One region of the Blautia sp. DFI.3.45 genome, then DNA from elsewhere that is predicted to be linked to it. Evidence: riboswitches for the same ligand, from Rfam matches in the RefSeq annotation. Region 1 holds a riboswitch; each other region holds the start of a gene.
What was found. Region 1 has a riboswitch for cobalamin ahead of LJE09_RS00085 (ABC transporter substrate-binding protein). Riboswitches for the same ligand answer to the same signal wherever they lie in the genome.
Positions count from the first base shown of each region.

Region 2: linked by a shared signal. The riboswitch ahead of LJE09_RS15985 (ABC transporter substrate-binding protein) and the one ahead of LJE09_RS00085 (ABC transporter substrate-binding protein) in region 1 are both predicted to bind cobalamin.
Region 3: linked by a shared signal. The riboswitch ahead of LJE09_RS01620 (sirohydrochlorin cobaltochelatase) and the one ahead of LJE09_RS00085 (ABC transporter substrate-binding protein) in region 1 are both predicted to bind cobalamin.

Region 1 is NZ_JAJDMI010000001.1:18,499-24,519, reverse strand. It holds gene LJE09_RS00105 (ABC transporter ATP-binding protein) at 1-88, opposite strand, end outside; gene LJE09_RS00100 (ABC transporter ATP-binding protein) at 81-863, opposite strand; gene nikC (nickel transporter permease) at 875-1,702, opposite strand; gene nikB (nickel ABC transporter permease) at 1,707-2,654, opposite strand; gene LJE09_RS00085 (ABC transporter substrate-binding protein) at 2,710-4,272, opposite strand; cobalamin riboswitch at 4,470-4,668, opposite strand; gene LJE09_RS00080 (hypothetical protein) at 4,744-5,952, opposite strand.
Region 2 is NZ_JAJDMI010000071.1:357-6,377, reverse strand. It holds gene LJE09_RS16005 (patatin-like phospholipase family protein) at 1-581, shown strand, start outside; gene LJE09_RS16000 (GntR family transcriptional regulator) at 916-1,287, shown strand; gene LJE09_RS15995 (ABC transporter ATP-binding protein) at 1,291-2,136, shown strand; gene LJE09_RS15990 (ABC-2 transporter permease) at 2,133-2,783, shown strand; cobalamin riboswitch at 2,871-3,139, shown strand; gene LJE09_RS15985 (ABC transporter substrate-binding protein) at 3,255-4,355, shown strand; gene LJE09_RS15980 (FecCD family ABC transporter permease) at 4,370-5,455, shown strand; gene LJE09_RS15975 (ABC transporter ATP-binding protein) at 5,455-6,021, shown strand, end outside.
Region 3 is NZ_JAJDMI010000003.1:15,159-21,179, forward strand. It holds gene hisZ (ATP phosphoribosyltransferase regulatory subunit) at 1-611, shown strand, start outside; gene hisG (ATP phosphoribosyltransferase) at 615-1,262, shown strand; gene hisD (histidinol dehydrogenase) at 1,265-2,569, shown strand; gene hisB (imidazoleglycerol-phosphate dehydratase HisB) at 2,677-3,264, shown strand; partial or broken gene hisI (phosphoribosyl-AMP cyclohydrolase) at 3,343-3,669, shown strand; cobalamin riboswitch at 3,863-4,039, shown strand; gene LJE09_RS01620 (sirohydrochlorin cobaltochelatase) at 4,241-5,653, shown strand; gene LJE09_RS01625 (hypothetical protein) at 5,978-6,021, shown strand, end outside.

The DNA of each region.
Region 1 (6,021 bases):
TGTTCGCCAGCAGAGTACGTCCATGTGATGCCGCAAATCTTCTGGTTACATGTTTCGCTTCCAGTATGACTTCTCTTTTTTCAGACATATCGTTCACCTCCCCGGGATGGAACTGCTTCCAGAAGTTTTCTGGTATATTCGTTCTTTGATTCTTTCAGAATATACTCTCTTGTTCCCTGGTCTTCCATTCTTCCGTTCTTCATTACAACAATATAATCTGACATGTAGGCAGCTACACCCAGATTATGGGTTACTACAATAATGCCTGTATGGTAATCATCTCTGAGCTTCATCATCTGACGTACGATCTGCGCCTGTGTTGTTACATCCAGTGCAGAAGTCGGTTCATCTGCAAGAAGAAGCTTCGGCTGATAAGTCATTCCCATCGCAATACCAACTCGCTGTCTCATACCACCGGATAACTGGAAAGGATAAGATTCCATAATATTATCCGGAGACGGAAGTCTCATTCGCTCCAGCATTGCGATTCCCTTACTCCATGCCTCTTTCTTGGAAATGTTCTCATGAGTAAGAATATATTCTGTAAATACCTTTCCGACTTTACGTGTCGGATTCATCATTGCACCACTGTCCTGAAAAATCATGGAAATATCAGAACCACGAAGTTTTCTCCACTGTTCCGGTGTATAGGATAAAAGGTCTTCTCCTTCAAACGTAATACTTCCTTCTGTGACCTTACCGCCACCTGCAAGAAGTCCCAGAACAGCACGGATAACAGTGGTTTTTCCACTTCCGGATTCTCCTACCAGAGAAACGATCTGTCCCTCTTTCATATCCAGATTAAAGTTCTGAACAGTTGGAACATTTTTGTAGGAGATTGTCACATTATCTAATTTCAGCATGTTTATTCCTCCTACTCATTTCTTGGATCGAGGATATCACGGATGGAATCCCCAAGCATATTAAATACAACAACTACTACAAAAATAGCAAGACCCGGGAAGATCATCAGCCACGGAGCGGACTGCATACACGCTCTTCCTTCATTCAGCATATAACCCCATTCCGGTGCCGGCGGCTTCGCGCCAAATCCCAGGAAGGACATTGCTGCCAGTTCCAGCATCATGGAACCTATATCTGTGGCAGCAGTAATGATCAGTGTAGGAAGTGCATTTGGAAGCATATATCGAAACAGCATATACGGTGTTTTGGAACCGGTAACGATCGCTGCTGATACATAATCCCTGTCACGGATCTTCATAACTAGGCTTCGTGCCAGACGCGCATATTTGGTCCAGCTTACTACTACAATAGCGATGATCGCATTTTTGATACTTGCGCCCATAATACCTGCAACAGCAAGAGCAAGTACCAGTCCTGGGAAAGCAAGCATCATATCTGCAATTCGCATAATAACAGCATCAATGACACCTCCGAAATATCCTGCAAGGACTCCGGTAACAGTTCCCACCAGAAAGATCAGGGCAACAACACCAAAGGTTGCTGACAGAGATGCACGTGCTCCATAAATAACTCTTGAAAAAATATCCCTGCCCATTTTGTCGGTTCCAAAAATATGTTCCTTGCATGGCGGAAGCAGTGCATCTACCAGAGAACCTTTTAACGGGTCAACCCCTCTGGTTACCACCGGTGCAAATACTGCTGTCAGAATAATACAGACTGCAAGAATAGAAAACACGACAAAAGTTTTATTTGCTAAAAATCTGTTTTTCTTTTTCATGATTCTACTCCTTTAAACGCATACGTGGATCAATATAAACATAAGATGCATCAACGATCAGGTTAATGACCATATAAATCAGGGCAAGCCATAATACATATCCCTGGATCAGATTGTAATCACTGGATGTGATTGCTGAAACTGCAAGGTTTCCAAGACCCGGATAAGAGAAGATTACTTCTACAACACTGGTTCCTCCAAGAAGTGATCCTATGGAAAGACCAAACATTGTGATCAGCGGAAGCAATGAATTTGGAAATACATTGCCCCAGATAATCTTTGATTTCTTTACTCCTCTTGCCTGTGCACCGATCACATAATCCTGACTCAGTTCATCCAGCACCGCTGTTCTTACCTGTCTGGTATATTTGGAAGACATTGCAATCGCAAGTGTCAAAGCCGGAAGAAACAGACTCTTAAAGTCTCCCGCAGAACTGATAACCGGAAATGCATTGATATAAACACAGAATGCCAGCATTAACAGAAGTCCAACCCAGAAGTTAGGCATCGCACATCCGAGGAATGTAATTCCCCGGACGAGATAATCGATCCATTTATCTTTATATATGGCAGACAACATACCTAAAGGTACAGAAATAACCAGCATAAGGATCATGGCCATTAATGTAAGTTTCAAAGTCGGCCATAATCTGGCTGCAAGAAGTTCTGTAACTGGTTTATTTAAGCTGTATGATTTGCCAAAGTCACCTTTCAGACAGTTCTTAAGCCATCTGGTATACTGCACCAGAAACGGATCATTCAGACCAAGTTCCTCGCGTGTCTCCTGAACCATTTCTTCAGTAGGCATTACACCGGTTGCCGTGTACATGTTTCGTACAGGGTCACCTGGTGACATAAAGGTCAGTGCAAATGTAATAAAGCTGATACCGATCAATACGATCACAATCTGTAATAAACGCTTGATTATTTGCTTTTTACTCAAAAAAGACACCTCTTTTTATTTCTGTTTGTAACTATTCAGTAACTTCACAATTCGCAGACTTTTCTTATTCTGCAGGAGTAATTTCTGTTGACAGCCAGTAGTAATCTGCTGTATGGATATGTGCAGAACCAACTTTCTTACTGTAGATCATAGATGAGTTGTAGTATCCATCAATCAGAACCGCTGCATCATCTACCAGAATCTGCTGCATCTGGAAGATCAGATCTTTTCTCTTTTCCGGATCCATTTCACCTTTTAATTCTTCATATAACTTGTCATAGTCCGGGTTGGAGTATGCGCAGTAGCTGGTATCAGTTGCCCAGTTAGCCATATATGCCAGAGGATCTCCGGTACCAACAGTGATCCAGTTATTGTTATTAAGGTCATAATCCAGTGCTGCAAGTTTACTCCACTGATCATCTGAGCTTCCGTATTCAGGAACAACACCAATACCGATTTCTGCAAGATACTGTGCCTGAGCATCTGCAAAGTCATTCAGAAGACGGTTTTCATAAGAAATATATCTGAGGTTGATATTCTGACCATCCAGTTCACGGATTCCATCTCCGTCTGTATCAACGATTCCTGCATCATCCAGAATCTGTTTTGCTTTTTCCGGATCATAGGTATATGGATTTTCCAGTTTGTCATAGTCATAGTTCAGAGTAGAAGGCAGTACGGAGAATCCTGGTGTATAAAGTCCACCGATTGTTCTGGAATTACAGATTGTATCATTATCAATTGCCATCAGGATTGCCTGACGAAGTGTTTTGTTTCCAAGAACACCGTCAAAGTTCATCCATGCAAATCCACAACGTACACCTGATGCGATATCAACAGTATAGTCATCGTTATCCTGGAAGTCCTGAATATCTGCTACGTTTGTAATGTTCTCAACCAGGTCTACCTGACCGCTCTGAAGTGCCATTGTTTTTGCGGAGTTATCTCCCATGAACAGCAGATTGACTTTATCGTATGGGACATCTTCACGATAATACTCATTTGCAGCTAATGTATAACCAACACCTACACCATTGAATTCTTCAATCTTGTATGGACCTGTTCCAATAATTCCGTTATCATAGTTTTCAATATGTTCTACATCTGTAATTCCCATTGTTGGATGGCAGAGCTGTCCTACAAGGTTTGCATATGGTTTGCTTGTTTTGATGTTAATTGTATTTGCATCATCATCTACAGTAACTTCTGCTTCAAATTCCAGATATTTCTCCGGTTTGGCAGATCCGGAAGGTCCTACCTCTTTCATGTGATCAAAATACTCTTTTACCTTTGTCGGAGTTAAATCACATCCGTCAGAGAATTTAATTCCGTCTTTCAGCTTGATCGTCCATTCTGTATGCTCGTCATTTACTTCATAACTCTCAGCAAGCCACGGGATAACTTCCATATTGTCATCGAATTTAAATAATGCTTCAGCAATACCATATCTCATAGCATTCCATCCACCGTTTTCATCATTTGCACTGTTTACACATCCATCTGTGTACATCTGACATCCGAAGTTTAAAACCTTCTCATCACCTTTCGCCTGTACAGTAACTCCCATTGATAACGCAACTGTTGTTGCTGCTGCTAACACAAGTAATTCTCTTTTTGTTTTTTTCATCCTTTACTTCCTTTCTTTTTTTGTTTCTTCGTTGTTTTTCTTCCTTCTCATACTGTCCATTCCTATGATTTTGAGCGAAAAAAAGACAGATGCTCCCGCATCCGTCACGAAATCTTACCGTTAAAGAATCAAACATATATATATGCAACACATGAAGTTGTAACTCTTAATCAGGATTTCTCGTCGTCCGCAAGAATCTCTTTTACTAGAAATAAGCAGGTCTCCTGACTTAAGCCTATATACTTTCAGCACCTTCCCAGAAAATATCTTCCAGTGGTATGCAGCTGAAAAACAACTATCACAGTGACGGGATCGTACCGGATTTACACCGGTTTCCCTTTTAATCAGACCAGCAGGACGCTTCTGCTGGTCTGAACTTATCTCTAAAATCATCAAATGGCCGTATGAATACTTCTTTATCATAACATACTATCATGCATACGTCAATTATTTCAGACTTTTATTTTCTATCTATTTTTCCGTAAATTTCTGGAATTCTTCAAAATTTGTTTCCGGTGTATAGGATTTCAGAACTCCCATCATGTCCTCTACACTATATGTATTATCATACATTCCAATAGATAACACATACTGCTTATTAAACTCATCTACTGAATCCGCTGTCCAAAATGACTGCTGCAGCCGGAAAGCACTTCCATCTTCACGGTAATCTTCTGCAAAGCCTTCCAGAGCATTCTTCATAGCAACAAATGATGGTGCAACGATAGCACCATATTTTCCTACAAGATAGTCGATTCTTTCCTTGCCGTTATATCCCTTCTTGTTAAACATTTCGTATGTATCTTCTGTAAAACAATCAATTGACCCCAACAATACATCTGTACTGTTCTCTTCTTCATAAGCATCAATTACCTTGATAAAATCACTTGCGCTCACTACACTCAGAATAACATTATACTCTCCTGTATTCAGCGGAGCAGCCAGCTTTTCATCCAGATGATCTTTTGGATAACCCGGAACCAGAGTAATCTTAATATCACTGCCTGTTTCAATTTCTTCCGTATCCTGCGTATTCACCAGTTCTTCTACAGACTTCTCATATGACAGACCATATGCTTCCTGAAGCTTATTCAGAATACCTATCGTTCTCAGACGATGCATCTCATTACCGATGGCAGATCCTCCACATGCTATTATGTAATGATTCTGATTATTCTGATCCTCTGAAGCAAAATACTCCGCCATATTGGCAGCCGCATCCTTTTCTGTTTCAACAGATGTTCCTATCGTTCCCAGAAAGTAAGGATTATCCTTTACTTTCTCATACATTTCATCACTGATCGTTCCTGAACCACGCACATAATACATACCATATTCTTCGCATACCGGAAGAACTTCTTCAAGATCAGAGGAAAGGAAAGAAATAATTCCCTTTACATTTCTTTCATGAAGCTCATTTATAAAGCTGATTTCTTCTTCTGCAGTGCTTATACTGGAAGAATATAAAAACTCAACTTCAAAAGCCATACCGACATAATTTTCAAAATAATTTCTAAACTCTCTTACTTCCGCATCATTCAGATTATATACAGACACTCCTATTGTCATTTTTTCATCCTGATCTGCTGTATCACTCTGGACATCAGATGCCATAACTGAAATACTGGTGCAGGTAAGCAGCATAATCATTGTCAATATAAAACTAATTATCTTTTTCATTCCTTTTTTACCTTTCTGTCGTATTTGTATAAAAATTCAAGTTTTCTTTTCTCACATCCCTTCCTGAAG
Region 2 (6,021 bases), on a different contig from region 1:
TGCCCTGGAAGCTGGATGTTTTTGACACAGAGACATTTGCCAGATCACCCATGAAGTTTACGGTTGTATGTACAGATATTGAAACAGGAAAACCCTGCTATCAGGAATGCAGAATGGGAGACAGGCTGGATGTGGAATGGATGCGTGCATCAGCTTCCCTGCCACTGGCCGCCAGACCGGTAAAGCTGAATGGAAGAATGTATCTGGACGGTGGTATCTCAGATCCGATTCCTGTAAACTGGATGCTTTCACAGGGTTATGAGAAAAATGTGGTAGTATGTACTCGCCATCCGGGATACAGAAAAGAACATAATAAGCTGATGCCGCTGCTCAGACTGAAGTTCAGGGAGTATCCGGAGCTTGTAAAGCTTCTGGATGAACGTCATATTCAGTATAATCGTATGCTGGATAAAATCGCATATCTGGAAAAAGAGGGCAGGATCCATGTTATCCGCCCGGACAGAGACATCAGTGCCAAACCGGTTGAGCGTGATCCCGCCCATTTAAAGGAGATTTATGAGGTGGGACGGAGAGTGATGAAAGCTGATATGGAGAAACTGAAGGCGTATTTGGCAGAGTAGAAAACAGAGAAAAAACCATTACATAAAAACAAATTAAAAACAATTCTTTAACCGAATTAAGTGAGTTCCCTGCAGAGCAGTTATTCGGTGTAGAGATACGTAGCAATGTGGATTAAGAATCTGATAAGAAGAAAGATAGATTTGGAAAATTTTATAACCGAATCCATCTTTCTTTTTGTCTGTAGAAATGTTTTTAGTCTGCAAATCGAAGTGAGATGTTATCAGTGAACAGGGGCAGGCAGACTCGTTTGATAAAATATAAAGCATAACAGTATAAAACAGTTGACAACAGTTATGCACTGTTATATACTGTTTGCAGATGGAGGAGAAACATATGCATATAATAATCAATAATTCATCCATGGTACCTATTTATGAACAGATCATAGACCAGATTAAGTCTGCGATTATCAGAGGAGAGTTACAGCCGGACACTGTATTACCTTCAGTACGCAGTTTGTCAAAGGAACTGAAGATTAGTGCCCTGACTGTGAAGAAAGCCTACGACAATCTGGAAGAAGAGGGATTTACCGTCACTGTTCATGGAAAAGGAACCTACGTTGCAGCCACAAATAAAAACCTGATGAGGGAAGAACAGCTCAAAGAAGTAGAACATGATCTGGAGCAGGCGATCATGAAGGGCAGAAGATGTGGACTGAACGATGAGGAAATCAGAAATCTTTTTGAAATGATCATGGAGGACTAAGACATGTTGAAAATCAGTCATTTGCAGAAAAATTACAGAGGTTTTTCGCTGGACTGTTCTATGGAAGTACAGCCTGGGATGATTACAGGACTTATTGGAAGAAATGGTTCCGGGAAATCCACCACATTTAAAGCTTTGCTTGGCCTGATTCATCCGGATGGCGGAGAGATAGAGGTCTTTGGGAAAAAGGCAGAAGAGCTTAAGCCGGAGGATAAGCAGAAACTGGGAGTTGTTTTTGCAGATTCAGGCTTCAGTATGTATCTGACAGCAGCGGGCGTGGCCAATATTATGAAAAGCATATATCCGGATTTTGACAGAGAGAAATTCCTGCAGCAGTGCAGAAGATTCAATCTGCCCACAGACAAGAAAATCAAAGAATTTTCCACTGGTATGAAAGCAAAGTTTAAAGTACTGGCAGCATTAAGCCATAAGGCAGAACTGCTGATTCTGGATGAGCCCACAGTTGGTCTGGATGTGATAGCCAGGGATGAAGTGCTGAACATGCTGAGAGAATATATGGAAGAAAATGAAAGCAGTTCTATTCTGATCAGTTCACATATTTCATCAGATCTGGAGAGTCTTTGTGACGATTTTTATATGATCCATGCCGGAAAAATTATCCTTCATGAGGATACAGATGTACTGCTGTCAGATTATGCAGTTCTTAAAGTTGCAGAAGAAGAGTACGAAAAACTGGATCAGCAATACCTTATTAAGATCCGGAAAGAAGCTTATGGATACAGGTGTCTGACAAACCAGAAACAATTTTATATGGAAAATTATCCGGATGTTGTAATTGAGAATGGAAAGATTGATGATCTGGTAGTGATGATGGAGGAACAGGTATGAAGGGATTATTTGTAAAGGATATAGAACTGATGAAACAGCAGAAACAGTTTTTTATCCTGGTTGTTGTAATGGAAGTCATCCTGAATCTGGCAGGAAGCGGGAGTGTCAGTTTTGCTACAGGATATTTTACGATTGTCACAGCAATTTTTGCCATTACGACTATAAGTTATGATGAGTTTGATAATGGTCTTGCGTTTCTTATGACCTTGCCGGTTACCAGAAAACAGTATGTGGCGGAAAAATATCTGCTGGGAGCAGGGCTTACGGCTGTAGCGTGGGGAATTGCAACGATAACGGGAGTAATCTGCAAAGGTGTGGCAGAACTTCAGGGGTGTCTGAGTGAGACTATCATTGGCAGCCTGATATACATTCCACTGGCACTTCTTATGCTGGCGGTATCGCTCCCGCTTGTAATACATTTTGGAGCGGAAAAAGGACGTTATATTGCAATGGTCATGTGGGCTATTATATTTGCCGTAGTTTATATTCTGATAAAAACAATGGGACTTTCAGCAGACGCAGTCGATGCATGGCTGAATGGACTGAACTGGGGAATGGTATTGGCCGGAGTTGTATTATTTACAGTAATTGTATATATGGGGTCTTTTTGGATTGGTGTCCGGCTTATGGAGAAGAAAGAATTCTGATGTGTCTCGAATATGGTTGTAATTATAAAAGCAGTGTGCTAAAATTGTATCAGCGTAATTGAATAAGCTGTTAAGTGAACATTATCATATGCAGATTTTGTGTATGGTAATGTGAGAGGGAATCAGGTGAAATGCCTGAACGGTTGCGGCCACTGTATACAGAAAAAAAGCGGGATTGTAATATGTCATTGCACAAATATGTGAGAAGGCGGAATCCGGCTGTCAGAGAGTATCTGGAAATATTTCTGATACAACATTCATGAACTGCTGAAGCATGGATGTTGTATCAGTTTTTATTTTGTGGAAATTTTCTGTGATCTGTGAGTCAGGAAACCTGCCTGACAGCGTAAAGAAGGAGCTTCCGTAAAAAGTATCCGTTATTCTTATCACTTCTATTTTACTTTTTCTGAAGTCCCATCTTTTCGGTTACACGAACAGGTAAATAACATATACGAAAAGAGAGGAAGTCAAATGAAAAACAGGTATTTATCCACAAGAATCATGGCAATTATGATGGCAGCAGCTATGGCAGTTTCCGCAGCTCCGGCAGCTTTTGCAGCAGAGAGAGCAGACTCTGAGACAATCAAAGAGGACAATCAGCCGGCAGCAGATGCAGACGCACAGGATTCAGCAGATGCAGATAAGACAGCAGACGCAGAAGGTACAAAGACAGAATATCCTCTGACCATCACAACCTATGATTATGATGGAAATGAAATCGAAACAACCTATGAAAAGGCACCAGAGAAAGTTCTTGCTGTATATCAGGGAAGCATTGAAACCATGCTTGCACTTGGCCTGGAAGACCGTCTGGTAGCTACTGCAGGTCTTGACAATGAAGTTCCGGATGAACTTAAAGATGCATTTTCAAAAACAAATTATCTTGATGAATTTACCCCATCCCTTGAGACTGTAACGATGTTGGAGCCAGACATGATCTTATCCTGGAGCTCCCTGTTTTCTGATAAAAATCTCGGAAATGTAACAGACTGGATCGACAAAGGATGCAACACTTATTACAACACAAACACACGCCCTGACGGAGACAGAACTCTGGAAAATGAATTTACAGACATCTTAAATCTTGGAAAGATTTTTGATGTACAGGACAAAGCACAGGCAATCGTAGATGATGCAAAGGCAGTGATCGATAAAACTCTTACAGCAACAGCAGATGTAGAAGAGAAACCAAGCGTAATGGTTCTGGAACCTCTTGGAGAAGATATCACAAACTATGGTGCAAAGAGCCTTGGTGGAGATATGGTAACACAACTGGGTGCGACTCTGGCAAACCCGGATGCTTCTACAGCAGGAAAAGAAGATATCATTGCAGCAAACCCTGATGTGATTTTTGTTGTATACATGCCATATGCAGGTGATGATCCGGAAACTGTAAAAGAAAGCCAGCTTGCCGTTATCAAGGATGACGAAGCACTTCAGAGCCTTGACGCTGTAAAGAACGGTCGTGTTTATCCGATCATGCTCAGTGAAATGTACGCAAGTGCAACACGTACACAGGATGGTATTGAAACTTTCGCAAAAGGATTATATCCGGATGTGAATCTTGACTGATTGAGGACATAACAGTGAAAGAACAGGTTTCACAGACAAAAAAAGGCAGTGTGCTCAGGACATCCATGTATGTGGCAGTTCTTATCGGGCTTGCGGCATTTTTGATTTTTTCCATTCTTGCAGCAATCACTTTTGGAAATGCAGATCTGTCACTGAAAGATGTTTACAGTGTCATTGCATATAAATTGTTTCATATCAAAAGCCTGTCCGCCTATGCAGAAGGCGCAGTTCACGATGTTGTGTGGCTGATCCGGCTGCCCAGAGTCCTGCTGGCTCTGGCAGTTGGAATGGCTCTTTCCGTCTGTGGCGTAGTTATGCAGGCGATTGTCCAGAACCCACTGGCAGATCCATATGTACTTGGTATTTCATCCGGTGCATCCCTTGGTGCAACACTGGCGATCATGCTTGGAGTTGGTGGATTTCTCGGTGGAAACTCAGTTGGTGTTCCTGCATTTATTGGTGCAATGGTCACTTCTTTTGCAGTAATTGCCATTGCAAACATGGGCGGAAAAGCTACTTCTGCTAAACTGATCCTTGCCGGAATGGCCGTCAGTGCGGTATGTTCTGCTTTTTCCAATTTTGTTATCTATATCACCAATGACAAAAATGCAGCAACAGAAGTAATGAAGTGGATGATGGGAAGCCTTGCAGGCGCAAGCTGGAGCAGAGTAGGTGTAATGCTTCCTGTTACATTGATCTGTGTAATTATTTTCTGGACGCAATATCGTAATCTGAATCTGATGCTGTTAGGAGATGATGTATCGATCACACTGGGAACTGATTTGCACAGGCTGAGAACTTTTTATTTGATCGTTGCTTCTGTAATGATCGGGTTTGCAGTATATTGTGCAGGTGTGATCGGCTTTGTAGGACTTGTGATCCCTCATGTGATCAGAATCCTTTTTGGAACAGACCACAGAAGATTATTGCCATTAAGTGCACTGCTTGGTGCATCGTTCTTGATCTGGTGTGATGTGGCATGTCGTGTGATCCTGAAGAATTCTGAGATGCCGATCGGTGTGCTGGTATCCATTATCGGTGCTCCATGCTTTATTTATCTGCTTGTGCGGAAATCCTATGGATTTGGAGGTAGTAAGTAATGAAAATCACTACAGAAGATATTCAGGTTGGATTTCACGCCAGACAGATACTGAAGGGAATTTCCATAGAGTCAAAGGATAAGGAACTGGTAGGGATCATCGGACCAAACGGAAGCGGAAAATCTACATTATTAAAATGCATCTACCGTATCCTGAAGCCAGATGCAGGTGCCGTTTATCTGGACGGCGAAGAACTCCATTCCATGAGCGTAAAAAGCTCCGCCAGAAAAATGGCAGTTGTGGCACAGCACAATTACTACAACTTTGATTTTACCGTACGGGAAGTCGTGTTGATGGGACGTGCACCTCATAAGAAAGCATTGGAACGGGATAATGCAAAAGATTACCGGATTGTTGAAGAAGCACTGAAAACGGTACAGATGGATGCATTTGCGGATCGCACATTTTCTACGCTGTCAGGTGGAGAGCAGCAGAGGGTTATTCTGGCAAGAGCACTTGCACAGCAGACACCTGCACTGATCCTTGATGAGCCGACTAACCATCTGGATATCACACATCAGATCATGCTGATGGAACTGGTAAAGAAACTTAACGTAACTGTAATA
Region 3 (6,021 bases), on a different contig from region 1:
TATTAAAAGAAGCCGAACTCGGTCCGGAAGCAGAAGAACGTCTTCGTGTTTTGATCTCGCAGAAAAATTCTTTCGGAGTAGAAGAGTTTGTAGAAGAACAGAAACTCAAAGACAGTATGCAGAAAGCCTTTACTGAAATCCCACAGATGTTTGGTTCAGAAGAAGTCTTAAAGAAAGCCAGAAGTCTGACAAACAACGCCTGCGCACTGGAGGCAGTTTCCAGACTAGAAGAAATCTATGAGATTATGAAAAACTACGGATATGAAAAGTATATCTCTTTCGATTTTGGAATGCTTAGTAAATATCAGTACTATACAGGTATCATTTTTCAGGCATACACCTATGGAACCGGCGAGCCAATGATCAAGGGCGGTCGTTACAATGGCCTGATGAAACACTTCGGTAAACCGGCGGCCTCTATCGGATTTGCGATTGAAGTAGACAATCTTCTTCTTGCACTTTCCAGCCAGAAACTGCTCTCTGAGAAAGAAGAGAAGCCGGAAGTGATCGAATATGAGCCACAGGATCGTGCACAGGCGATCAAAGAAGCACAGAAACTTCGCGCAGAAGGCAAATGTGTGGCATTACGTTTGAAAAAGGAGGCCAGATAAGCCATGAGATACCTGACAGTTGCCCTGACCAAAGGCAGACTTGCCAACAAAACAATGGAAATGTTTGAGAAAGCAGGAATCACCTGCGAAGAAATGAAAGATAAAGATTCCCGTAAACTGATCTTTACAAATGAAGAATTAAAAATGAAATTCTTCCTTGCAAAAGGTCCGGATGTTCCTACCTATGTAGAGTATGGCGCGGCAGATATCGGAATTGTGGGAAAGGATACGATCCTGGAGGAAGGCCGTAAGCTTTATGAAGTGATGGACCTTGGATTTGGAAAATGTAAGATGTGTGTCTGTGGACCGGAGAGTGCCAGAGAAGTTCTGGAGAACAACCAGCTGATCCGTGTGGCGACTAAATATCCAAATATTGCCAAAGATTACTTCTTTAACAGAAAACATCAGACAGTAGATCTGATTAAATTAAATGGTTCTATTGAACTGGCACCCATCGTTGGTCTGTCTGAAGTGATCGTAGATATTGTGGAGACTGGAAGTACACTGAAGGAAAACGGGCTGAAAGTGCTAGAAGAGGTCTGCCCGCTGTCTGCCAGAATGGTAGTCAATCAGGTGAGCATGAAGATGGAAAATGAGAGAATCCGTAAACTTATTGAAGACTTAAGAAGAGTTCTTCAGGAGGAGATGTAAAGATGCGTACAGTAAAATTAACAAAAGAATCAACAAAGGATATTCTTGAGAATCTGCTGAAAAGAAGCCCGAATAACTATGGGAAATTTGAATCCACAGTAGCTCAGATCCTTGATAAAGTAAAAAATGAAGGGGACGCAGCCCTTTTTGCCTATACAAAAGAATTTGACAAAGCTGATGTGACAAAAGAGACTATCCGCGTCACAGATGCAGAAATTGAAGAGGCTTATGCGCAGATTGATCCTGCACTTCTTGGAGTGATCCGCAAAGCTCTGGTCAATATCCGTCAGTATCATGAAAAACAGATCCAGAACAGCTGGTTTACAAGCACAACAGATGGAACTATGCTTGGACAGAAAGTAACACCGTTAAATCGTGTGGGTGTCTATGTACCCGGTGGAAAAGCAGTTTATCCGTCTTCTGTACTGATGAATATTGTACCTGCGAAAGTGGCAGGAGTCCCGCATATTGTTATGACAACACCGCCCGGAAAGGATGGCAAAGTATGCGCTTCCACACTGGTAGCAGCCAAAGAAGCAGGAGCAGATGAGATTTATAAGGTGGGTGGTGCACAGGCGATCGGTGCCCTTGCTTTCGGAACAGAGAGTATTCCGAAGGTAGACAAGATCGTAGGTCCCGGAAACATTTTCGTAGCTCTTGCAAAGAAAGCAGTATATGGCTATGTAAGCATTGACTCCATTGCAGGACCGAGTGAGATCCTTGTTCTTGCAGATGAGACAGCTAATCCGCATTTTGTGGCAGCTGACCTTCTTTCCCAGGCAGAGCATGATGAACTGGCATGTGCTATCCTGATCACTACAAGTGAGGAATTTGCGAAGAAAGTAGATGAAGAAGTAAAAGGTTTCGTGGAGGTCCTTTCCAGAAAAGAAATCATTCAGAAGTCTCTTGATAACTTTGGATACATTCTGATCGCAGAGGATATGGACGAGGCGATTGAGGCAGCCAATGAAATCGCTCCGGAACATATGGAGATCGTGACAGCCAATCCCTTTGAAGATATGATGAAAGTGAAGAATGCAGGTGCGATCTTTATCGGAGAGTACAGTTCCGAGCCACTGGGAGATTATTTTGCAGGTCCGAACCATGTACTTCCTACAAACGGAACAGCCAAATTTTTCTCAGCCCTTTCCGTAGATGATTTCATCAAGAAATCAAGTATTGTATATTACTCAAAATCCGCACTGCGTAATATACACAAAGATATCATTCAGTTTGCAACTTCTGAGCAGCTTACTGCACATGCAAATTCTATTGCAGTTCGTTTTGAGGATGAAGATAAAGAATAATGGTAAGGCTTTGAATCTGAAATCTGCTATAATGTAAACTGTAGTTTGCGCATTAAAACAATGGATTCAGAGTGTTTGAAAATAAGTAAGACAGAGAGGACTTAACCATGGCAAGAGAAGCCTCAGCAGAAAGAAATACAAAAGAAACAGAAATCAAATTAAAAATAAATCTGGATGGAACCGGATATTCTGATATTGAGACAGGTGTGGGATTTTTTAACCATATGCTGGATGGATTTACCCGTCATGGGCTCTTTGATCTCAGTGTCAGAGTCCATGGTGATCTTCAGGTGGATGACCATCACACCATCGAGGATACAGGAATTGTTCTGGGAACTGCATTAAAAGAAGCAATTGGTGACAAAAAGGGGATTAAGCGCTATGGAAGCTGCATCCTTCCCATGGATGAATCCCTGGTGCTCTGTGCGATCGATCTGTCCGGAAGACCTTACTTTGTATGGGATGCAGAGTTTACCACAGACAGGATCGGTGACATGTCCACGGAAATGGTAAAAGAGTTCTTCTATGCCATTTCCTATGCCTGTGGCATGAATCTTCATATCAGGGTTCTGGCAGGTGGGAATAATCACCATGTAGCAGAAGCAATGTTCAAAAGTTTTGCCAAAGCACTGGACGCAGCCACATCCTATGATCCAAGAATCACAGATGTTCTGTCTACCAAGGGCAGTTTGTAAAATTTGAAAATTTACGAAATGATTTATGGCAATCAATAAATTAGATGGAGACAGAAAATGGAAAATACAGTGAATTTAAAAAGCAGTATTGCATGGTCTGATTTTAAATTAAACAGTGATGAAATGGTACCTGTTATAGCCCAGGATTATCAGACAAACGAAGTGCTGATGCTGGCGTATATGAATGAAGAAGCATTTAATACCACTCTTGAAACAGGTAAAATGACTTACTGGAGCAGAAGCCGCAATGAACTCTGGACGAAGGGACTCACATCCGGACATCTTCAGTTTGTAAAATCCCTTACACTGGATTGCGACAATGATACGATCCTTGCTAAAGTAGAGCAGATCGGTGCAGCCTGCCATACCGGAAACAGAACCTGTTTTTTCAAAACCCTGACAGAAGTGTAATGAATAACGCGATAATATACAAGCCAAAATTCCATTGCCGCAGGCAATCTGGAATGAATTTTGGCTACGTTACTGTGAACGGAGTGAACAGTAACACTAATGCCAAACATTAGAGGAAAATATACACGAATTGTATTGACATTTTTGGTAAAATGTGATAAAAAAAGAATATCCGAATTAAATATGTGCAATGTTATAACGCAAAGGTTGCATCGCGCTTGATGCGCAAAAGAGAATCCGGTGAGAATCCGGAGCGATACCGTCACTGTGTATGGGAGCTGCTTTTCAGAAACCACTGGGAAACCGGGAAGGGAGAAACAGCGATGATCGAAGTCAGGAGAACTGCCTTGGCGTAGAATTTAAGGTCTGCGGTATACAGAACCTGTATTCTCATAACGATACATAGCTCTTTTATTAAATGAATCAGACAGAATCGGAAATTACAGATATATCTGGTACATATAAACCATGTATTTATGGGAAAGCGGTAGCTGCAGAATATGCAGTTGCTTTTTTTGTGCATACAATTGTCCGGAAATACGAGAAATAAAAGAGGAAAAACGAAATGAAAAGAAAATCCATGTTAGCCTTATTACTGGCAGTATCCATGACCTGTTCCATGACAGCAGCAACAGGTACAGTTGCTTTTGCATCTGATGATGCAGCAACAGAAGAGGCTGCAGATGACACAGAAGCAACTGCAGACGATGCAGATGCAGCAGATACAGAGGAAGCATCTGATGATACAACAGAAGCTTCTGATGATGATCAGAAAGCCGCAGACGAAGTTGGTGCCCTGATCGATAAGATTTATGTTCAGGAAAGAACAGACACAACTGACGAAGACTGCAAAGCAGCAAAAGAAGCATGGGACAAACTTACAGATGCTCAGAAAGAACTGGTAACAGGTGAAGAAGCAAGCCCTGAATACTTTGGACGTGACACAGGTGATGCTTCCAAAGATGATCCTCGTAACCAGGATGAGATTGGTGAGAATGAACTTCTTGTAGTAAGTTTTGGTACATCCTTCAACGACAGCCGTGCAGAGGATATCAAAGGAATCGAGGATGCCCTTGCAAAAGCATATCCGGACTGGTCAGTAAGACGTGCATTTACAGCACAGATCATCATCAACCATGTACAGGCAAGAGATGATGAAGTAATCGATAATATGCAGCAGGCTCTTGACCGTGCAGTAGCTAACGGTGTTAAGAATCTTGTTGTACAGCCGACACATCTGATGCATGGTGCAGAATATGATGAAATGACAGAGGCAATTGATGGATACAAAGACAAATTTGAATCTGTTGCAATTGCAGAGCCAATGCTCGGTGAAGTTGGTGATGATGCTACAGTGATCAATGATGACAAGAAAGCAGTTGCTCAGGCAATCACAGATGAAGCTTGCAAGGAAGCTGGATTTGATGATATGAAAGCAGCAGCAGATGCAGGCACAGCATTTGTATTCATGGGACATGGTACATCCCATACAGCTAACGTAACCTATGACCAGATGCAGACACAGATGGATGATCTTGGATTCACAAACGCTTTCATCGGAACTGTAGAGGGAGAACCGGAAGACACAGCATGTGACAAGGTTATCGAGAAAGTAAAAGAAGCAGGATTCAAGAATGTAATCCTTCGTCCTCTGATGGTTGTTGCCGGAGACCACGCTAACAATGATATGGCTGGTGATGATGCAGATTCCTGGAAATCTCAGTTTGAGGCATCCGGTGATTTCGACAGTGTTGACTGTCAGATCGCAGGTCTTGGAAGAATCGCAGCAGTAGAAGATCTGTATGTGGCTCATACAAAAGCAGCAATTGATTCTCTTGGAGCATCTGACGATGCAGCAGCAGAAGATACTGATGCCAAAGCAACAGATGACAGTGCAGACGATGCACAGGCAGACGATGCACAGGCAGATGACGCAGCTGAGACAACAGCTGATACTGCAGAGGCTGACGCTGAATAAAAAATATTGTTCAAACAAGATAAACTGCCCGGAGAACTTGCAAAAGTTTCCGGGCAGATATATTATATGATAAGAAAAAAAGAAGTCATAGCAATTCCATAAAATACTGCAAACAGTTCGCACGTTTCTGTTCATTCCGTTCACAGTAACGTGCGCACATCTGAGAAAGATCCAGAGGAACTGTCTTAATTGCATTATTTTCTGGAATTACTATAATATATTTGCCATCACCTGTTCAAAAGCCTGTTGCTCTGCAGCAGATGGGTTGAACAGCACGATAGAAAAAACTATAAAAAATATGAAGATAAGGGAGAAGAAATAATCATGAAGAAACGTTCATTTACATTATTAATGTCAGCACTTACTAT